4 regions of the Streptomyces sp. NPDC005551 genome follow, and region 4 is predicted to be linked to each of the others. Evidence: riboswitches for the same ligand, from Rfam matches in the RefSeq annotation. Region 4 holds a riboswitch; each other region holds the start of a gene.

Region 1 (5,431 bases), on a different contig from region 4:
CTTCGCGAACGCGCCGGCCGCCGCTCCCGGATCGTCCGCCTCGGTGATCGCCCGGACGACGACGACCCTGCGGGCGCCGGCCTCCAGGACCTGGTCCACGTTGCCCAGGTCGATGCCGCCGATGGCGAACCAGGGGCGGTCGGTGTCCAGCGAGGCGGTGTACCTGACCAGGTCGAGGCCCGGCGCGTGGCGGCCCGGCTTGGTGGGGGTGGGCCAGCACGGACCCGTGCAGAAGTAGTCGACGCCCTCCTGGACCGCGGCGGCCGCGGCCTCGGACTCCGCGTGCGTGGAGCGTCCGATCAGGATGTCGTCGCCGAGGACGGCGCGGGCCGCGGGGACCGGCAGGTCGCCCTGGCCGAGGTGCAGGATCCGGGCGCCGGCCGGATGCGCGGCGCGGCTCGCGTGGGCCACGTCCGCCCGGTCGTTCACCGAGAGCAGCGCGCCGTGCCGGCGGCAGGCGTCCGCGAACAGCTCCAGGTACGCGAGCTCCTCCGCCGCCTCCAGGCTCTTGTCCCGCAGCTGCACCAGGTCGACACCGCCCGCCAGCACCGCGTCGAGGAACTCGGGGAGGTCGCCCTGGCGCTTGCGGGCGTCCGTGCACAGGTACAGGCGGGCGTCGGCGAGCTGTGCGCGGGCGGCGGCACCGGTCTCGGACATCGTTGGGTCCCCCGTGGTCGGCGGTGTACGGACCGCGGCGGCCGGGCGGGCCGGCGGGCCGTGGTCCGTACACCGGAAGGTTTTCGTCGGATCAGACGGCGAGCGCCTGGGCGCGGCGCTTCACCTCCGTGCCGCGATTCTCGCTCAGAGCCTGCGCGGGGGTGCCGGGCAGGCTGGAGTCGGGGGTGAAGAGCCACTCCAGCATCTCTTCGTCGTTGTAGCCGTCGTCCCGCAGGAGCGTCAGGGTGCCGGACAGGCCCTTGACGACCTTCTGCTCGGCCCCGTCGATGAAGGCGGCGGGGACGTGCAGCGCGCGGTTCTCACCACGGCGTACGGCGATGAGCTGGCCGTCCTTCACCAGCTGCCGGACGCGGGTCACCTCGACGCCGAGCATCTCGGCGATGTCGGGAAGGGTGAGCCAGTCGGGGACGAGAGCATCGATCTTTGCGTCAATCTCGGTCACGGGACAAGCCTGCCATCTGGGACCGACAGTCGGAAGCCGGGCCCGTCCGACCTGGGGAGGGGGGCCGGGGCGACCGGGACGTCATCGGCTACGCCGCGGCCGTCTTCAGCGGCTTCGACGGGTCCGTCAGGGCGGCCGCGTCCATCGGTGTGCCCGCCTCGATGAGTTTGCGTCCCTGGGCCAGGTCCCGGGGCCGGCCCACCGCGAGCAGGGCGACCAGGCGGTCCTCGCGCAGCCAGCACACCGTCCATGCGGCGCCCGACGGGTCGCCGCGCCACAGGGTGGTGTCGGCGGACGCGTGGTGGCCCGCGTACTGCACGAAGCGCCCGAACTGCTCGGACCAGAAGTACGGCACTGGGTCGTACACCGCGGGGGTCTCGCCGATGATGTTCGCCGCCACCGTGCGCGGTCCCTGGAGGGCGTTGTCCCAGTGGTGGACCAGCAGGCGCCCCTCGTACCGACCCGAGGGGAAGGAGGCGCAGTCGCCGACGGCGTAGACGTCGGGCGCGGAGGTGCGCAGGTGCGCGTCGGCCACGATCTCGCCGTGGGCGCCGAGCCCGATGCCGGAGCCGGTGAGCCAGCCGGTCGCGGGGCGGGCCCCGATGCCGACGACGACCGCGCCCGCGGGCACCCGCGAGCCGTCGTCGAGGACGACGGCGCCGGGCTCGACGCGCTCCACGCGCGCGTGCGTGCGCAGCGCGGCTCCGCTGTCGGCGTACCAGGCCGCCATGGGCGCGGCGACCTCGGGAGGCAGCGCCCCGGCCAGCGGACGGTCGGCGGCCTCGACGACGGTCACCGCGCAGCCGGCCTCGCGCGCCGCGGTCGCGAACTCGGCGCCGATCCAGCCCGCGCCGACGACCACGATGTCGTGCTGCTCGGCGAGGACCGGGCGCAGCCGCTCGGCGTCGTCCAGGGTGCGCAGCAGATGGACTCCGGGGACGCCCTCCGTGCCGGGCAGCCGGATCGGTTCCGCTCCGGTCGCGAGGACCAGGACGTCGTACCGCACGGGACCTTCGGCGGTGTCCAGCTCGTGGTCCGCGGGGCGCACTCCGAGCACCTCGCAGCCGAGGCGCAGCCCGATGCCGAGCGCCTCGAAGTCGACGTCGAAGGCGGAGCCCTCGGCCTTGCCGAGCAGCACCGCCTTGGACAGCGGCGGCCTGTCGTACGGCTGGTGCGGCTCCGCGCCGATCAGCGTCACCGTGCCGGCGAAACCCTGTTCGCGCAGGGCGACCGCGGTCTGCACCCCGGCCATGCCCGCGCCCACGACGACGACCCGCCGCTCCGTGCGTTCCTCGGCCCGCGTCTGCTCGCTCACCTGATCACCATAGATACCTGACGTCCCGTCAGTCATCGGGTGTGCGGGGTGATCTCCTCCACCACGCTGGTCCCGCTGCCCTCCTGCGACTCCCACTGCCAGCTCTCCTCAAGCCGTACCCGTCCGTCGGCCAGCTCGACGACCGAGGACACGCAGTGCCCGGAAGAGGTCGTTCCGTCGTGCTTCAGCTGCACGTACCGGAAGTCGAGGCGGTCACCCTCACGCCTACCCACGAGATGACCTCGTACGACATCCCCGCCCGAGTACTCGGCCCAGATCTCCCCGTTCCGCTCGTGGTAGGTGAACCGGGTGCGGGTGCCGACCTGGCCCGGCGCCTGGTCGGCGACCGGGGCGAGGACGAGGCCGTCGAGCGAGCGGGCCATGGTGGGGAACTCCTCTACTGGGGTCCGGGGCGACGGGCTAGGGTGGCCAACGTAAAGCACACGCGGGAGCCCGGACGCACCGGGCTGAGAGGGAGGCTGGGCGGCCTCCGACCGTACGAACCTGATCCGGGTCATGCCGGCGAAGGGAGGGGCTGGACGCCCATGTCGCGTATGTCGCACGCCGCGCCCACCGCACCGGGGTCCGCGGGGATCCCGGACGTCCTCGTCGTGGGCGGCGGCATCATCGGGCTGGTGACCGCCTGGCGGGCCGCACAGCGGGGGCTCAGCACCGCGGTCGTCGACCCCGAGCCGGGCGGCGGAGCCGCGCAGGTGGCCGCGGGCATGCTGGCCGCCGTCACCGAACTGCACTACGGCGAGCAGACCCTGCTGAGCCTCAACCTGGCCTCCGCGCGCCGCTATCCGGACTTCGTGGCCGAGCTGACCGAGGTGACCGGCCTCGACCCCGGTTACCGCAGGTGCGGCACACTCGCCGTCGCGCTGGACGCCGACGACCGCGCGCACCTGCGCGAACTGCACGCCCTCCAGCAGCGGTCGGGTCTGGAGTCGGAGTGGCTCAGCGGTCGCGACTGCCGCCGTCTGGAGCCGATGCTCGCCCCGGGCGTGCGCGGCGGGCTGCGGGTGGACGGGGACCACCAGGTCGACCCGCGCCGGCTCGCCGCCGCCCTGGTCGCGGCCTGCGAGCGGGCCGGAGTGGTCCTCCACCGCACCTGGGCCGAGCACCTGACCGTCGTACGGGGCCGGGCCGCCGGGGTGCTCACCCGCGACGGCACGGCCCTCGCGGCCGGCCAGGTGGTCCTCGCCGCGGGCAGCCTCAGCGGACGGCTGGCGGGCGTCCCCGACGACCTGCTGCCGCCGGTGCGTCCCGTGAAGGGGCAGGTGCTGCGGCTGACCGTACCGGAGCGGTACGCGCCGTTCCTGAGCCGGACCGTGCGCGCCGTCGTGCGCGGCAGTCACGTCTACCTGGTGCCCCGCGAGAGCGGTGAGCTGGTCGTGGGCGCCACCAGCGAGGAACTTGGCTGGGACACCACGGTCACCGCGGGCGGCGTGTACGAGCTGCTGCGCGACGCGCACGAACTGGTCCCCGGGATCACCGAGCTGCCGCTGACCGAGACGCGCGCCGGACTGCGCCCCGGCTCGCCGGACAACGCGCCGCTGCTCGGCCCGACCGGGCTCGACGGCCTGTCGCTGGCCACCGGCCACTACCGCAACGGCGTGCTGCTCACGCCGGTCACCGGCGACGCCATGGCGCACGTCCTCACCACCGGTGAACTCCCGGACGAGGCACGCCCCTTCACCCCCGAACGCTTCAGCACGGCCCGTACGGAGCAGCCCGCATGAACATCCACGTCAACGGGGAACCGCGGCACGTCACCCCGGGCATCGCACTCGACGCGCTCGTCGCGACCCTCACCGCGGCCCCCTCCGGGGTCGCGGCCGCCCTGAACGAGACCGTCGTCCCCCGCACCCGGTGGGCCGCGACGGCCCTCGCCGAGGGAGACCGCGTCGAAGTCCTCACCGCCGTCCAAGGAGGCTGACCCCATGGCCGACGACCCCTTCGTCCTCGGTGGTACGTCCTACTCGTCCCGCCTGATCATGGGCACCGGCGGCGCCCCCAGCCCGGACGTGCTGGAGCGCTCCCTGGCGGCCTCCGGCACGGAACTGACGACGGTGGCGATGCGCCGGGTGAACCCACGGGCCCACGGCTCGGTGCTGTCCGTGCTCGACCGGCTCGGCATCCGCGTCCTGCCGAACACGGCGGGCTGCTTCACCGCGGGCGAGGCCGTCCTGACCGCCCGGCTGGCCCGCGAGGCCCTCGGCACCGACCTGGTCAAGCTGGAGGTCATCGCCGACGAGCGCACCCTGCTGCCGGATCCGATCGAGCTGCTGGACGCCGCCGAGACGCTGGTCGACGACGGCTTCACCGTGCTGCCCTACACGAACGACGACCCCGTGCTGGCGCGCAGGCTGGAGGACGTCGGCTGCGCCGCGATCATGCCGCTGGGCTCGCCCATCGGCTCCGGCCTCGGGATCCGCAACCCGCACAACTTCCAGCTGATCGTGGAGCACGCGCGCGTGCCGGTCATCCTGGACGCGGGAGCCGGTACGGCCTCGGACGCCGCGCTCGCCATGGAGCTGGGGTGCGCGGGTGTGATGCTCGCCTCAGCCGTGACCCGGGCCCAGGAGCCGGTGCTGATGGCCGGCGCCATGCGGCACGCGGTCGAGGCGGGGCGGCTGGCGTACCGGGCGGGCCGTATCCCGCGCAGGCACTTCGCCGAGGCGTCCTCCCCGGTCCAGGGGCGTGCGCGGCTGGATCCCGAGCGCCCCGCCTTCTGACGCGGGGGCCGTCCACCCTCGCGTCCGCGAGGCCGCTCAACAGTCACAGGTCTGCTGCATTCCGCCCCCGGAACGGGCGGACCGGGTGGGCCCGACAGTGGCGGCTCGTAGACTCACCTGCGTGGATACGACCCTTCAGGACCCGCTTGTCGGGCAGGTGCTCGACGGCCGCTACCGCGTCGACGCGCGGATCGCGGTCGGCGGGATGGCCACGGTCTACCGTGCCCTGGACACCCGCCTGGACCGCGTGCTCGCGCT
Region 2 (5,431 bases), on a different contig from region 4:
GCGGCGGCGGCCAGTCCGCCGATCAGCACGGCGATGGCGGTGGCCGCGAGCGCGTACTGAAGGGAGTTGCCGATCGCCTCGATCGGCGCCACCAGGAACATGCCGCTGTCCGCCGACGTCAGCGCCCTGTAGTACGCGAACCCGTGGCCGCCGGGGGTGTCGAGGGACCGCTGGACCAGCACGGCGAGCGGCAGCACCAGCAGCAGCGCGACGGTGGCCAGGACCCCGGCGAGCAGCGCCCACTGCCCGGCCCCGCGCGGTCTGCGCGCGGTCAGGGAGGCGTCCACCAGGCGCAGGGCGCTCTCTCGTCGCCGTACGGTCCAGGCGTGCACGGCGAGGATCGCGCCGACCGCTGCGAACTGGACGAGGGTCAGCACCGCGGCCGTGGAGAGGTCGAAGATCTCGGAGGTCTGGCGGTAGATCTCCACTTCGAGGGTGGAGAAGGCGGGGCCGCCGAGAATCCGCACCACGGCGAAGGAGGTGAAGGTGAAGAGGAAGACCATGAGCGCGGCTGCGGCCAGGGCGGGACCGAGCGCCGGGAGCGTGATCCGGCGCCAGGCGGTGAGCCGGGAGGCGCCGAGCATCCGGGCGGCCTCCTCCTGGCGCGGGTCGAGCTGCGACCAGAGCCCGCCGACCGTGCGCACGACGACCGCGTAGTTGAAGAAGACGTGCGCGAGCAGGATCGCCCACACGGTGGTGTCCAGGCGTACGCCCCACAGCTCGTCGAGCAGCCCGCCCCTGCCGACCAGCGCAAGGAAGGCGGTGCCGACCACGACGGTCGGCAGCACGAACGGGACGGTGACCACCGCCCGCAGCACCTGCTTGCCCCTGAACTCGAAGCGCGCGAAGACGTACGCGCCGGGGAGCGCGACCAGCAGCGTGAGCGCGGTCGACGCGAGCGCCTGCCAGGTGGTGAACCACAGGACGTGCCGTACGTCGGACTGCGCCACGACGTCCACGATCCGGCCGAACCGCCAGCTCCCCCCGGTCCTCAGGCCGCGCGAGACGATCGCCGCGACCGGATAGGCGAAGAAGGCCGCGAAGAACGCGACGGGCAGGGCCAGCAGCCCGAGCCGCACCGCCGCGCTCCTCCCGGGACCCCGGCGCGGGGCTACTTCAGTACGAGCGAGGTCCACGACTTGACCCACTGGTCACGGTGCTCGGCGATCCGGGCGGGGGCGAGGGTCTCGGGGTCCTTCGCCTGCGGGCCGAACCGGGTGAACTCCGCGGGCACCCGGGCGCCCTTGACCACCGGGTAGACGAACATGTTGAGCGGCATGTCCTCCTGGAACGTCCTGGAGACCAGGAAGTCGAGGAGTGCCTTGCCGCCCTTGGTGTTCCCGGCGTTGCTGAGCAGTCCCGCGTACTCGACCTGCCGGAAGCAGGTGCCGGTGGCGACGCCGGTGGGCGCGGTCTTCGGCTTCGGGTCGGCGTAGATCACCTCGGCGGGCGGGGAGGAGGCGTAGGAGACGACCAGCGGCCGGTCGCCCTTGGCCTTCTTTCCGCCGGCGGAGCCGGAGAACTCCTCGTTGTAGGCCTGCTCCCAGCCGTCGACGACCTTGACGCCGTTGCCCTTGAGCTTCTTCCAGTAGTCCTGCCAGCCCCCGTCCCCGTACTTCCCGGCCGTCCCGAGGAGGAAGCCGAGACCGGGCGAGGACGTGGAGGCGTTCTCGGTGACGAGGAGGTTCTTGTACGCCGGCTCGACCAGGTCGTCGAACGAGTCGGGCGGGGTCAGCTTGTGCTCGCTGAAGTAGGCCTTGTCGTAGTTGACGCAGATGTCGCCGGTGTCGATGGGCGTGACCCGGTGCTTGTCCCGGTCGGCCCGGTACTCGGGCAGGACCGCGCCTGAGCCCTTGGGCTCGTAAGACTGGAAGAGCCCGTTGTCGAGTGCGCGGGACAGGAGGGTGTTGTCGACGCCGAAGAAGACGTCGCCCTGCGGGTTGCCCTTGGTGAGGATCGCCTTGTTGACGGCCTGCCCGGCGTCGCCGTCCTTGAGGACCTTGACCTGGTAGCCGGACTCCTTCTCGAACTCCTTGAGCACGCTCTTCGAAGCGAGGAAGGAGTCGTGGGCGACCAGGGTCACGGTCTTGGAGTCGGCGGCGTCGGTGCCGGAGCCGGACGAGCCGCACGCGGACAGCGTGACGAGCCCGAGCCCGGTGGCCACGAGCGCGGCTGTGAACTTCACGGTGGTGCTCACTGGATTCCTCCTGGAGTGACCAGGAAGAGACGCGGCCCTGCCCGGGAACCTCTGAGAGTTCCCGGGCAGGGCGCAACAGCTTGAGTGATGACCGAACTTCCTACCCAGAATGACCTGGGCAAGGTTCAGAGGGTCTGCGGCCCGTGCCGCACTCTCAGCGCTGTGGCGCTCCCCTGTCGGAATATGAAGATGTACGTACGGGAGTCAGCCTACCGCCCGCCGGGCCGAGGACCTCGGCCCGCCGGGGTCTACCGCTCGGACGCCGCCAGCTGCCCGCACGCTCCGTCGATCTCCTGGCCGCGGGTGTCACGGACGGTGACCGGCACGCCGTGGGCCGCGATGGCCTCGACGAACGCCTTCTCGTCCTCGGGACGGGAGGCGGTCCACTTGGAACCGGGCGTCGGGTTCAGCGGGATCAGGTTCACGTGGACCGGCTTGCCCCGGAGCAGCCGGCCGAGCCGGTCACCGCGCCACGCCTGGTCGTTGATGTCCCGGATGAGCGCGTACTCGATGGAGACGCGGCGCCCCGACTTGGCGGCGTACTCCCAGCCGGCGTCCAGCACCTCGCGCACCTTCCACCGCGTGTTGACGGGGACGAGGGTGTCGCGCAGCTCGTCGTCCGGCGCGTGCAGGGAGATGGCGAGACGGCACTTGAAGCCCTCGTCGGCGAACCGGTGGATGGCGGGCACCAGGCCCACGGTCGACACGGTGATGCCGCGCTGCGAGAGGCCCAGCCCGTCGGGCTCGGGGTCGGTGAGCGCGCGGATGGCGCCGACCACGCGCTTGTAGTTGGCGAGCGGCTCGCCCATGCCCATGAACACGATGTTGCTCAGCCGCGCCGGGCCGCCGGGGATCTCGCCGTCCCTGAGGGCCCGCATCCCGTCCACGATCTGGTGCACGATCTCGCCCGTCGACAGGTTCCGGTCGAGACCGGCCTGGCCGGTGGCGCAGAACGGGCAGTTCATCCCGCAGCCCGCCTGCGAGCTGATGCACATGGTCACCCGGTCCGGGTAACGCATGAGCACGGACTCGACGAGCGTGCCGTCGAAGAGCCGCCACAGGGTCTTGCGGGTGGTGTCGTCGTCACAGCTGATGTGCCGGACGACGGACATCAGGTCGGGCAGAAGCGCTTCCTGGAGCTTCCCGCGCGAGGCGGCCGGAATGTCCGTCCACTCCGCCGGGTCGTGCGCGAACCGCGCGAAGTAGTGCTGCGAGAGCTGCTTGGCGCGAAACGGCTTCTCACCGATCGCGGCAACCGCCTCTTTGCGCTCGGCGGGCGTGAGATCGGCAAGGTGCCGCGGCGGCTTCTGAGCTCCGCGCGGGGCGACGAAAGTAAGTTCTCCGGGTGCAGGCATAACTCTTCCAGTGTCGCAGATCATCTCCGGGCCACGGTGACCGCGTGGTTGAGCGGCGGGCGGCATGGATGGTCATCGTCAGCGGTGGGCCGCTGAAGCAGGAAGCGCTCTGAGGACGCAGCACTCCCTCACATGTCAGGAGCGCGGGTGCGGGCCTGTGATCACCGGTGGTTGGGAGCCGAATCTGTCGTCGATGTCCGGGATCCAGAAGCAGATCTCCAACGTCTTCAGGCGGTCCCAGTGCCGCACACGGCGCCCTTGTCTGATTGCGGCAGTCAGGCCTACGAGCAGCAATGCCGCACAGCCTCCTGCCAGCACGCGATCGGGTCCCACAACGAGCTCGATCACGGAGACGACGAGCGCGAACAACAGGGCCAGGGCCGAGTTCCGCAGCATCAACGCGAGGCCTTGCAGCCGAGTGATCTCGCCCGCCGCCTCCTTGTGGTGGAGTTCCACCGCAGCCAACAGCAGAGACGGATCAGTGCGCACGAAGGGTCGGTCCCGGGCCTCGGGCACTCTGGCCACGAATTCAAGACGAGCGTTCTCGACGGTCCAGTTCCAACGCGGTGCCACCTTGTCCAGGAGGGCACTGAGGGGATAGGCGAGATGCCCCAACAGGTAACTGGCAACAGCGACTCCCACGACCAGGTACCGCCTGCCTCCGACGGGGCGCTGTCGTCAGACGTACACGTGGGCCTAGAATCGAACCTGTGTACGAAAAAGCGTCTTCTGCCGAGAACAGGGGCACCGCCCCCATCGTCGTGCATCCCGCGACGGGCACCGGTGCGCGCCGGGTGACGATCCGCGCCCGGGCCGCCGGCCTCGCCCACGGTGACGCCGACCTGGTGGAGTTCCTGCGCCGCGCGGGACTGCCGGACGCCTGGGAGCTGCTGGACGACCCGGACTGGGTCGAATGGCAGGGCGGCCGCCCACATGAGTACGGCATGGACTGACGCCGGGAATTCCGCCAGTCCATACGAAGAGGGGCTCGCCGCCCTGTGGACGGCGAGCCCCTCCGGTACGGGACAGCGGGCCGACGACGCACGGACGTCGTCCGGGACCGCAGGTCAGCCGGACCCCACGAACAGCACCAGCAGCAGCCACACCACGGGCGCCGTCGGCAGGAGGGAGTCCAGCCGGTCCATGATGCCGCCGTGCCCCGGCAGGAGCGTGCCCATGTCCTTGATGCCGAGATCCCGCTTGATCATGGACTCGCCGAGGTCGCCGAGCGTGGCGCTGGCCGCGACCGCGAAGCCGAGGACCAGACCCTGCCACCAACTGCCGTCGTCGATCAGGAACTGCATGCACAGCGCACCGGCCGCCATGGCGAAGCCGATCGCTCCGAGCAGGCCCTCACGGGTCTTGCCGGGGCTGATGCGCGGCGCCAGCTTGTGCGTACCGAACCGCCAGCCGACGGCGTACGCGCCGGTGTCGCTGACGACCGTCAGGAGCAGGAACGTCAGGACACGGCGCGGACCGTCGTCGGCCGCCAGCATCAGGGCGACGAACGTGGCGAGGAACGGCACGTAGAACGCGGCGAAGACACCCGCCGTGACGTCCTTGAGGTAGCCCTCGGGCGGTTCCGTCATCCGCCAGACCAGGACCGCGAGCGCGGTGAGCGCCATCGCGACCCAGGCACCCTCGGTGCCCCGCACGTATCCGGCGACGACCATGGCCGCACCGCCGATCGCGAGCGGGACGAGCGGCGCCCTGATGCCCTTGCGCTCCGAGAGCCGCGAGGTGAGCTCCCACAGGCCCACCACCACGGCGACCGCTATCACGCCGATGAACACGGCCTTGACGAAGAACAACGACGCGATGATCACCGCACCGAGTCCGACACCCACGCCTATGGCCGCGCCCAGGTCACGGCCCGCTG
Region 3 (5,431 bases), on a different contig from region 4:
AACCGCACTCCACGACCCTCATCGGTTCCGTGCAGCGCGCGATGCGGCTGCTGGAGGCCGTGGCCGCACGGGAGAGCGGAGCCCCCGCCAAACAGCTCGCCCGCGAGGCGGGGCTCGCGCTTCCCACGGCGTACCACCTGCTGCGCACGCTGGTGCACGAGGGTTATCTGCGCCGCGAGAAGGGGCTCTTCCACCTCGGCGAGGCGGCCGAGCGGCTGAGCAGCAGTGGAGCCCAGCAGAAACGTCGCAGCACGGTGAATGACGCGCTGGCCCGATGGAGCGAAGCCCTCGGCGTACCCGTCTACTACGCCGTCTACCGCGACGGTGAGATCGAGGTCGTGTCCGTCGCCGACACCCCGGGCAGCCCGGCGGTCGCGGAGTGGGCGGACTTCCGGGAGACCGGGCACGCCCACGCGATCGGCCAGTGCCTGCTGTCCCAACTGGACGGGGGGGCTCGGCGGGACCACCTCGACCGCTACCCGGTGCAGTCCATCACTCCGAACACGGTGCGTGACGAACGCACCCTGTTGCGCCGCCTGGAAAGGACGGGGCGGATGGAACCGATCGTCGAGCGGCAGGAATACGCCCTGGGGACGGTGTGTGCGGCGCTCCCCATCACCGCCGGGGCAACCGCCGGGACCGTGGCCATTTCCCTGCCCTTTCATCAGGTCGAGCGGCTGCTGCCGACAGCCCGGCAACTCCAGGCCGAGATCGGCCGGATGCTGGGGGCGCTGACGATCTCTATCAGCATCTGAAAACTCACTCCTTGTGATATGCCGTGTACGGTGAGCAAGATGCCAGCGGTGTCAGGAGGATGATTCCTGGCCAGTCGGCGGCAAATGACGGGGTTGACGATGCGCGAGTCGGTGCAGGCAGAGGTCATGATGAGCTTTCTCGTCTCGGAGGAGCTCTCGTTCCGCATTCCGGTGGAGCTCCGCTATGAGACCTGTGATCCCTTCGCCGTGCGGCTGACCTTTCATCTGCCCGGTGATGCTCCGGTGACCTGGGCGTTCGGGCGGGAGCTCCTGATCGACGGCGTGGGGCGGCCGTGCGGTGACGGGGACGTGCACATCGCCCCGGCCGACCCCGAGGCGTTCGGCGAGGTGCTGATCCGGCTTCAGGTCGGCTGCGACCACGCGCTGTTCCGGTCGGGCGCCGCCCCGCTCGTGGCCTTTCTCGACCGTACGGACAAGCTGGTGCCCCTGGGGCAGGAGTGTTCCCTCGCCGACTTCGACACCCATCTCGACGAGGCCCTCGACCGCATCCTGGCGGAGGAGCAGAGCGCGGGCTGAAGCGCCCTCGGACCTTTCCGGGAGAAGTACGGCTTCCTCACCCCTCAGTGCTTGCGGCGCCGGCCCTTCCTGTTGCGCGCCGGGGTTTTGACACCTGCGGGTGCCGTGGTCCCCGCGGTCTCCCTGCGGTCCGCGGAGACGACCAGAGCGGCCAGGGCGGTGGTCACCGGGACCGCGGCCACCAGACCGATCGAGCCGACCAGGGTGCGCACGATCTCCTCCGCCACCAGCTCGCTGTTGGCGACCGTGCCGACGCTGCTCTGAGCGATCGAGAAGAGCAGCAGCAGGGGCAGGGCCGCGCCCGCGTACGCCAGTACCAGGGTGTTGACGACGGAGGCGATGTGGTCGCGGCCGATCCGGATGCCCGCCCGGTACAGCCCGCGCCAGCCCAGGGTCGGGTCCGCCTGGTGCAGTTCCCAGACGGCGGAGGTCTGGGTGACCGTCACATCGTCGAGCACACCGAGCGAGCCGATGATGACGCCCGCGAGCAGCAGGCCGCTCATGTCGATGGACGGATACAGGCCGTGGATCAGGCCCGTGTTGTCGTCCACGTTGCCGGTCAGTGCGGCCCAGTCGATGAATCCCGAACCGAGTACGCCGATCAGCAGCAGCGAGAGCAGCGTGCCGAGCACCGCGACCGAGGTGCGTGCCGACAGGCCGTGACACATGTAGAGCGCGATCAGCATGATCGCGCTGGCTCCGACCACCGCCACGACCAGCGGGTTCGAGCCCTGCAGGATCGCGGGCAGGATGAAGGACGTCAGGATGAGAAAGCTCACGGCCAGCGCGACCAGCGCCATGAGTCCGCGCAGCCGGCCCACCACCACGACGGCCAGCGCGAAGATCCCGGCGAGCAACACCATGGGGAACTTGCGGTTCACGTCGGTGACCGAGTACTGCAGGTTCGCGGGCGCGGAGGGTTCGTACGCGACGACGACCTTCTCGCCCTGGTGCAACTGCCGTGACTGGTCCGGCTGGACGATCTCGGTGAAGGTGCGGCCCTTGTCCTTGCCGGTGTCGATCCTGATCGTCGCCTTCTTGCAGTCGCCCGTCGCCTGCTGCTGCGCGGAGGAGCCCTCGGCGGTGGAGGTGTCACCGGTCGGGGTGTCTCCCGAGGCGTTGACGGACTTGCAGTCCACCTTGTCGACCCTGGTGACCGTGGCTTCCTGGGACTGCCGGTCGAAACCGACGCCCGTGCGCTCGTGCGAGGGCGCGCCGCCCGGCCACAGCACCACGAGACCCACGACGACCGCGGCCGCGAAGGGGATCAGCACCGCGGCGATGACCTTGCGCAGATGCCGGGAGACCGGGGCGGCGGGTCCGTGGCTGTGCGAGTGACCGTGGCCGCCGCCGTGACCACCTCCGTGGCCCGGCCCGTGGCTGCCTCCCCCGTCCGGGCCGCCCCCGCCGTCCGGGCCGCTGGGGCCGCCTGACGCCGGGCCGCTTCCGCCACCCGCCCGTCCGCTTCGGGAACTGTCACCGGGACCCGGTCCGTGCCCGGGTGCGTGTCCAGGGCCGCGGTTGGCTCCTGGGCCCGCGCCGTGCCCGTGCGGCGGGTCGGACGGTGGGAACGGGGGCTGCTGCGTCGTGGTCACCGACCGATCATCGCAAGAACGCAGGGGGCCCTCTGTTCACCGCGCCAGATATGACGCTAGCGTGGAGGCACCTTTGCACACGCGGGAGCTCGGAGCACCGGGCTGAGAGGGCGCTGACCTTCGTCTCAGCGATGTTTCACATGAAACATCGGCGGACGGACATCGCTGCGTCGACCGCTGAACCTGTTACCGGGTAATGCCGGCGTAGGGAGTAGGTCTCATGACCAACAAGGACGTAAGCACGCCTGTCTCCAGCCAGACGGACGGGGCACCCGCCTCGCTCCCGAACGGCGAGGCCGGGAAGTCCATCGGCTGGCACAAGGCGTACGTCGAGGGTTCGCGCCCCGACCTGCGGGTGCCGGTCCGTCAGGTGCACCTCACGAACGGGCAGTCGGTCACGCTGTACGACACCTCCGGCCCGTACACCGATCCGGCCGTCGCCACCGACGTACGCAGGGGACTGGCGCCGCTGCGCGAGAACTGGATCATCGCGCGCGGTGACACCGAGGAGTACGCGGGCCGTGCCGTGCGCCCCGAGGACGACGGCATCAAGCACACCTCACCACGCGGCGGGCTGCGCAACCTGGACGCGGTCTTCCCCGGACGGCCGCGTCAGCCGCGCCGGGGGCGCCCCGGAGAGGCCGTCACGCAACTCGCGTACGCCCGCCGCGGCGAGATCACCCCCGAGATGGAGTTCGTGGCGGTCCGCGAGAACGTCGACCCCGAAGTCGTCCGCGAGGAGATCGCGGCCGGCCGGGCGGTCCTGCCCGCGAACGTCAACCACCCGGAGATCGAGCCGATGATCATCGGCAAGAGGTTCCTGGTGAAGGTGAACGCCAACATCGGCAACTCGGCGGTCACGTCCTCCATCGAGGAGGAGGTGGACAAGATGACCTGGGCCACCCAGTGGGGCGCGGACACGGTCATGGACCTGTCCACCGGGCGCAACATCCACACCACCCGTGAGTGGGTGCTGCGGAACTCCCCCGTACCCATCGGCACCGTGCCGCTGTACCAGGCGCTGGAGAAGGTCGACGGCCGTGCCGAGGAGCTCACCTGGGAGATCTACAAGGACACGGTCATCGAGCAGGCCGAGCAGGGCGTGGACTACATGACGGTCCATGCGGGCGTGCGCCTGCAGTACGTCCCGCTCACCGCGAACCGCAAGACCGGCATCGTCTCGCGGGGCGGCTCGATCATGGCGGCCTGGTGCCTGGCGCACCACAAGGAGAGCTTCCTCTACGAGAACTTCGAGGAACTCTGCGAGATTCTCGCCGCCTACGACGTCACGTACTCGCTCGGCGACGGGCTGCGGCCCGGGTCGATCGCCGACGCCAACGACGCCGCGCAGTTCGCGGAGTTGAGGACGCTCGGGGAACTCAACAGGGTCGCGAAGCGTTTTCACGTACAGACCATGATCGAGGGCCCGGGGCATGTCCCCATGCACAAGATCAAGGAGAACATCGACCTTCAGCAGGAGATCTGCGATGAAGCTCCGTTCTATACGCTCGGCCCGCTGACGACGGACGTCGCCCCGGCGTACGACCACATCACCTCCGGCATCGGTGCCGCGATGATCGCCTGGTGGGGCACGGCGATGCTCTGCTACGTCACGCCCAAGGAGCACCTCGGACTGCCCAACCGCGACGACGTGAAGACCGGCGTCATCACGTACAAGATCGCGGCTCACGCGGCAGACCTCGCCAAGGGGCACCCGGGCGCGCAGGAGTGGGACGACGCGCTGTCCGACGCCCGCTTCGAGTTCCGGTGGGAGGACCAGTTCAATCTGGCCCTCGATCCGGACACGGCGCGGGAGTTCCACGACGAGACGCTGCCGGCCGAGCCCGCCAAGACGGCCCACTTCTGCTCGATGTGCGGGCCGAAGTTCTGCTCCATGAAGATCTCGCACGACATCCGCCGTGAGCACGGGCGTTCGCCGGCGGAGATCGAGGAGGGCATGGCGCAGAAGTCCAAGGAGTTCGCGGCGGCGGGCAACCGGGTCTATCTCCCGCTGGCGGACTGAGCCCGGCCGGCCGAGGGCACGGCGGTGTCCCACGGGCGGTCGCCCGGCGGGACGCCGCCGGCGGCTCACCGCCGGTTTCCGTGACGGGTATCCAGGCCCGCTGGGGCGCAGGCGGGACCGCCGCTTCGGGGAGCCACCCGGGCGGGTGTCACTCCGGCTGGTGTTCCGGGCCTCCGAAGTCCGGGCTGGAGAAGTCCGGACTGCTGTAGCTCGGACGGGGACCGGCCGCGGGGCCGCCGTCCGGGCTGCTGAACCCCGGCCGGTTGTAGCCCAGGTGGGGCATACGGCTGGTCCGTTCCGGGGACGTGCGGTGCACGGCGGGCGTCTCCGTACCGGCCAGTGCCTCCCGGAGGAACGGCAGGATGCCGCGCTCCAGCAGGGCCTCCCGCCAGGCGTCCCCCGCCCGGTCCACCTCCTCGTTCACCTCGCCCCGGTCGTCGGCCTGGAGTGAGGAGCCGCCGTCGCGCAGCGCGGTGAGCAGGAGTCCCACCGCGGCCACCAGGATCGCGGCGGCCGTGACC
Region 4 (5,431 bases):
GTGCTCGACGACCCGGACTTCCGGGGCGGCCGGGTCACGACCTCGTTCATCGAACAGCGTCCGCACCTGCTCACGGCACGGCACTCCGCCGACCGCGGCACGAAACTGCTCACCTATCTCGCCGACGTCACCGTGAACAAGCCGCACGGTGAACGGCCCGAGCTGGTCGACCCCACCACCAAGATCCCGGCCGTGCCGGCCGGGGAACCGCCCGCCGGCTCCCGGCAGCGGCTCGCCGAGCTGGGCCCCGACGGCTTCGCCCGGTGGCTGCGCGCGTCACCGGCCATCGGCGTCACCGACACCACGTTCCGCGACGCACACCAGTCGCTGCTCGCCACCCGCGTCCGCACCAAGGACATGCTCGCCATCGCCCCCGTGGTGGCCAGGACCCTGCCCGAACTGCTGTCCCTGGAGTGCTGGGGCGGCGCCACCTACGACGTCGCGCTCCGCTTCCTCGCCGAGGACCCCTGGGAACGCCTGGCCGCACTGCGCGAGGCGGTGCCGAACATCTGCCTGCAGATGCTGCTGCGCGGCCGCAACACGGTGGGCTACACGCCGTACCCGACGGAGGTGACCGACGCGTTCGTGCAGGAGGCGGCAGCCACCGGCATCGACATCTTCCGGATCTTCGACGCGCTGAACGACGTCGGACAGATGCGGCCCGCCATCGACGCCGTACGGGAGACCGGAACGGCCGTCGCCGAGGTCGCCCTGTGCTACACCTCCGACCTGTCCGACCCGTCCGAGCGGCTGTACACCCTGGACTACTACCTCCGCCTGGCCGAGCAGATCGTCGAGGCGGGCGCCCACGTCCTCGCCGTCAAGGACATGGCGGGCCTGCTGCGCGCCCCGGCCGCCGCCACCCTCGTGTCGGCGCTGCGCCGCGAGTTCGACCTGCCGGTGCACATCCACACCCACGACACCGCGGGCGGCCAGCTCGCCACCTACCTCGCCGCGATCCAGGCCGGGGCGGACGCGGTCGACGGAGCGGTGGCGTCCATGGCCGGGACCACCTCCCAGCCGTCGCTGTCGGGCATCGTCGCCGCGACCGACTACTCGGAGCGGCCGACCGGGCTGAGCCTGCGGGCCGTGGGCGAGCTGGAGCCGTACTGGGAGAGCGTCCGCAAGATCTACGCGCCCTTCGAGGCGGGCCTCGCCTCGCCGACGGGACGGGTCTACCACCACGAGATCCCCGGCGGGCAGCTGTCCAACCTGCGCACGCAGGCCGTCGCGCTGGGCCTCGGCGACCGCTTCGAGGAGATCGAGGCGATGTACGCCGCCGCCGACCGGATCCTCGGCCACCTGGTGAAGGTCACCCCGTCGTCGAAGGTGGTCGGCGACCTCGCCCTCCACCTGGTGGGCGCCGGCGTCGACCCGGCGGACTTCGAGGCCCGCCCGGACCGGTTCGACATCCCGGACTCCGTCATCGGCTTCCTCCGCGGCGAGCTGGGCAATCCGCCCGGCGGATGGCCCGAGCCGTTCCGCACCCGGGCGCTGGAGGGCCGTGCCGCGCCGAAGCCCCGGGAGGAGCTGACCGCGGACGACCGCGACGGTCTGGCGAAGGACCGGCGGGCGACGCTCAACCGGCTGCTGTTCCCCGGGCCGACCCGCGAGTTCCAGACGCACCGGCAGACCTACGGCGACACCAGCGTGCTGGACAGCAAGGACTTCTTCTACGGGCTGCGTCCGGGCAAGGAGTACGCGGTCGACCTCGAACCGGGCGTCCGGCTGCTCATCGAGCTGGAGGCCGTGGGCGAGGCCGACGAACGCGGCATGCGCACCGTGATGTCGGCGCTGAACGGCCAGCTGAGGCCGATCCAGGTGCGCGACGCCGCCGTCTCCTCCGACATCCCGGCCACGGAGAAGGCCGACCGTGCCGACCCCGGACACGTCGCCGCGCCGTTCGCGGGAGTGGTGACGCTCGCCGTCGCCGAGGGGGACGAGGTCGAGGCCGGTGCCACGGTGGCCACCATCGAGGCGATGAAGATGGAGGCCGCGGTCACCGCCTCCAGGAGCGGCACGGTGTCGCGGCTGGCCATCAACCGCATCCAGCAGGTGGAGGGCGGCGACCTGCTCGTGGAGATCGCCTGACGTTCCGCCTGCCCGGCCGGCGGAGGCTGCCGTCCGTCACCGGCGCACGCGCGCGGTGACGCGGTGCGCCGGCTCCGGGTCCCGCCCGGCCGGACCGCGGCCGACCGGACCCGGGGGCGGGCGAGGCCGACGGGACCCGGAGCCGTGGACGGCGCGGCTCCGGCTATCCTGTGCGGCGTACCGGACACGGGGTGCCCCGCACGGGGCTGAGATCACACCCGTCGAACCTGAACCAGTTCGCACTGGCGGAGGGATGTCTCATGTCGTTGCCGCGTGCCCGTGGCGAGGCGGCCGTCGCAGGCCCGCAGCGGGTCTCCCCGGGGCGGATGGCCGCCGCCCCCGCCGGACCGTCCGCCGTACCGGCCCGCGTCCTGACCGTCGCCGGATCGGACTCCGGCGGCGGTGCGGGCATCCAGGCCGACCTGAAGACGATGCTCGCGCTCGGCGCACACGGGATGAGCGTGCTCACCGCGGTCACCGCGCAGAACTCCGTCGGTGTCCAGGGCGCCTGGGAGCTTCCGTCCGAGGCGGTGCGGGCGCAGTACCGCAGCGTCGTCGACGACATCGGCGTGCAGGCGGTGAAGACCGGGATGCTGGCCTCGCCCGAACTCGTCGCCACCGTCGCCGGGTTGCTCGCCGACACCGCCGCACCCGTGGTCGTGGACCCCGTGAGCGTGTCCAAGCACGGCGACCGGCTGCTCGCGGACGAGGCGCTGGACGCCGTACGCTCCGTGCTGCTGCCGGTCGCGACGGTGGCGACGCCCAACCTGGACGAGACGGCGCAGCTCACCGGCGTCCGCGTGACGGACGAGCGGGGCATGTCCGAGGCCGCGGAGCGACTGCTGTCCTACGGGCCGCGCTGGGTCCTGGTCAAGGGCGGGCATCTGCCGGGCGAGGCCGTGGACCTGCTCACGGACGGCACCGAGACGCACTGGCTGCGCGCCCCCCGCCACGACAACCGGCATACGCACGGCACCGGTTGCACCCTGGCCTCGGCCGTCGCCGTGGGGCTGGCGCAGGGGCGGCCGGTGCCCGAGGCGGTGCGGCTCGCGAAGGACTACGTCACGGGCGCGATAGCGGCGGGGTTCCCGCTGGGCGCCGGCCTCGGCCCGGTCGACCACGGCTGGCGGCTGCGCGCGGCCCGCTGAGCCGCCGAACGGGACCGGGCGTACGGGGGCCCTGTCCGGGGCCGTCCGGAGACCCCCGTGGCGCCGAACGGGTGGACTCGCAGGAACGCGTACCGGACGAGGGGGGTGCCCCGGGGAGCGGATGGTGACGTTGCCACCCGAACCCTGACCAGGAAGAGGAGTCCCGTGCGACGTACCCCCTCCCGCCGCCTGTTCGCCGCATCCCTGCTGGTGGCGTCCGTCCTGGCGCCCATGACGGCGATTCCCGCCGCCGCCGATCACGTCGTGGCCGTCGGCCGGCACGACGAGGACAGGACCCCGCCGGACGGCCTCGGCCGCAAACTCACCGCGCGGCTGGACAAGGCCGTCGAGAAGGTCCGCCGCGAGGCAGGCATCCCCGGGGTCGTCGTCGGACTGTGGATGCCCGGCAAGGGGAACTACGTCCGCGCGACCGGAGTCGCCGACACCGGGACCGGCGAGCCGATGAGCACCCGCCAGTTCATCCGGATCGGCAGCGAGACCAAGACCTTCACGGTCACCGCGCTGCTCGAACTGGTCGACGACGGCCGGATCGGACTGGACGACCCGATCTCCGAGTACATCGACGGCGTGCCGAACGGCGACCACATCACCCTCAGGCATCTGGCCGGGATGCGCAGCGGTCTGTTCCCGTACAGCGCCGACCCGGACTTCGAGCACGATCTGCTGAGCGACCCGAGCCGTTCGTTCACCCCGGAGGAGTTGCTCGCGTACGGCTACCGGCACGACAACACCTTCGCACCGGGGACGCAGTTCCAGTACTCCAACAGCAACCTCGTGCTCCTCGGCCTGGTGATCGAGAAGGTCAGCGGCCACCGCCTCGGCGACTTCATCGAGAAGCGGGTCGTGCGGCCGGCCCGCCTGCGCCACACGCTGTTCCCCGAGGACCACGAGTTCCCCGAGCCGCACGCGCGCGGCTACACCGACCAGACGCTCAGCGGTGAGGTGGAGGACTCCACGGACTGGAACCCCAGCTGGGCCTGGGCCGCCGGGCAGATGATCTCGGACCTGCGCGACCTGCGCCGCTGGGCGAAGATCGTGGCGACCGGTGAACTGCTCAGTCCGAAGACCCAGGCGCAACGGCTCAAAACGCTGCCGATCGGCCACCCCGGGACGAGCTACGGCCTCGGCATCTTCAAGTCGGGCGGCTGGCTCGGGCACAACGGCTCCATCCCGGGCTACGAGACGGTGACCGTCTACCTGCCGTCGAAGAAGGCCACCCTGGTGGTGATGATCAACACCGACATCCTCGTCGGAGAGCAGGAGCCGTCCTCGCTCGTCGCCCGGGTGGTCACCGAGATCGCGACGCCGAAGAACGTCTACGACCGTCCGGTCCCCTTGGGTTGAGCACCCGCTGCCCGCTGCCCGGTCCTGCGCGGCCGACCGGGCGGCGGGAGTCGTCCAGCCGCCCGCCGGACAAGCCGCTCGCCGGGCAAGCCGGTCGCCGGGCAAACCGGTCACGCCGGGCAGGCCTGCCGCGTCGGGCCAGCCTGCCACGCTGGCCGCGGTTGGTGAGGCCCGGCGCGGCCGTGTGACCGCGCGCCTCACCAACCCGCGTTCTCGCGAATCCGGTTGATCCTTCATCACTCCGACACCTGCCGCCTCTGGTGCTTTCGGCGACGGCCCGGAAAGCTGAGCTGGGCATGTCAATGCGACCGTCCGCTCCGCCCCCACCGCGGTCGACCAGGAGGACGTAGTGAAGAAGAACTCACGCACCCGCCAAGTCTCGGTGATCCTCGGCAGCGCGCTCGCGCTGGTCGTCGCCCTCCCGGGCAGCGCGCTCGCAGCTCCGCCCACGGCCCTGCCGGCCGACGCGGACGGACTGGAGCAGACGTTCCAGCCGGCCTTCGACTACGACACGGACGGCTGCTACCCGACGCCGGCCATCGGCCCCGACGGGACCCTGAACGCCGGCCTCAACCCGTCGGGCGCCCTGAACGGGCAGTGCCGCGACTCCTGGGACCTCGACAACACCAACGGCTACGCGCGCGAGAAGTGCAACAACGGGTGGTGCGCGATCATGTACGGCCTCTACTTCGAGAAGGACCAGGCCCTGGCCGGCAGCAGCCTCGGCGGGCACCGTCACGACTGGGAGCACGTCGTGGTGTGGGTGCAGAACGACCAGGCCCAGTACGTCTCCACCTCCGCGCACGGCGGCTTCAGCGTCTACGGCC

What was found. A riboswitch is a leader RNA that binds a small molecule or an ion and turns the genes downstream of it on or off. The one in region 4 is predicted to bind thiamine pyrophosphate.
Region 1: linked by a shared signal. The riboswitch ahead of thiO (glycine oxidase ThiO) and the one ahead of thiD (bifunctional hydroxymethylpyrimidine kinase/phosphomethylpyrimidine kinase) in region 4 are both predicted to bind thiamine pyrophosphate.
Region 2: linked by a shared signal. The riboswitch ahead of ACFYP4_RS30050 (thiamine ABC transporter substrate-binding protein) and the one ahead of thiD (bifunctional hydroxymethylpyrimidine kinase/phosphomethylpyrimidine kinase) in region 4 are both predicted to bind thiamine pyrophosphate.
Region 3: linked by a shared signal. The riboswitch ahead of thiC (phosphomethylpyrimidine synthase ThiC) and the one ahead of thiD (bifunctional hydroxymethylpyrimidine kinase/phosphomethylpyrimidine kinase) in region 4 are both predicted to bind thiamine pyrophosphate.

What each region holds. Positions count from the first base shown of each region.
Region 1 covers NZ_JBIAJE010000017.1:43,382-48,812, reverse strand. The annotation lists gene thiE (thiamine phosphate synthase) at 1-657, opposite strand, end outside; gene ACFYP4_RS33485 (Rv2175c family DNA-binding protein) at 749-1,120, opposite strand; gene ACFYP4_RS33480 (NAD(P)/FAD-dependent oxidoreductase) at 1,209-2,435, opposite strand; gene ACFYP4_RS33475 (hypothetical protein) at 2,468-2,818, opposite strand; TPP riboswitch at 2,871-2,983, shown strand; gene thiO (glycine oxidase ThiO) at 2,981-4,177, shown strand; gene thiS (sulfur carrier protein ThiS) at 4,174-4,374, shown strand; gene ACFYP4_RS33460 (thiazole synthase) at 4,379-5,173, shown strand; gene pknB (Stk1 family PASTA domain-containing Ser/Thr kinase) at 5,295-5,431, shown strand, end outside.
Region 2 covers NZ_JBIAJE010000012.1:124,295-129,725, forward strand. The annotation lists gene ACFYP4_RS30045 (ABC transporter permease) at 1-1,136, opposite strand, end outside; gene ACFYP4_RS30050 (thiamine ABC transporter substrate-binding protein) at 1,112-2,197, opposite strand; TPP riboswitch at 2,277-2,382, opposite strand; gene rlmN (23S rRNA (adenine(2503)-C(2))-methyltransferase RlmN) at 2,446-3,552, opposite strand; gene ACFYP4_RS30060 (hypothetical protein) at 3,688-4,194, opposite strand; gene ACFYP4_RS30065 (hypothetical protein) at 4,263-4,505, shown strand; gene ACFYP4_RS30070 (phosphatidate cytidylyltransferase) at 4,620-5,431, opposite strand, start outside.
Region 3 covers NZ_JBIAJE010000004.1:192,596-198,026, reverse strand. The annotation lists gene ACFYP4_RS13225 (helix-turn-helix domain-containing protein) at 30-755, shown strand; gene ACFYP4_RS13220 (SsgA family sporulation/cell division regulator) at 855-1,292, shown strand; gene ACFYP4_RS13215 (YibE/F family protein) at 1,337-2,887, opposite strand; TPP riboswitch at 2,959-3,115, shown strand; gene thiC (phosphomethylpyrimidine synthase ThiC) at 3,108-4,910, shown strand; gene ACFYP4_RS13205 (hypothetical protein) at 5,059-5,431, opposite strand, start outside.
Region 4 covers NZ_JBIAJE010000003.1:758,683-764,113, reverse strand. The annotation lists gene ACFYP4_RS11675 (pyruvate carboxylase) at 1-2,091, shown strand, start outside; TPP riboswitch at 2,269-2,362, shown strand; gene thiD (bifunctional hydroxymethylpyrimidine kinase/phosphomethylpyrimidine kinase) at 2,418-3,239, shown strand; gene ACFYP4_RS11665 (serine hydrolase domain-containing protein) at 3,405-4,604, shown strand; gene ACFYP4_RS11660 (NPP1 family protein) at 4,954-5,431, shown strand, end outside.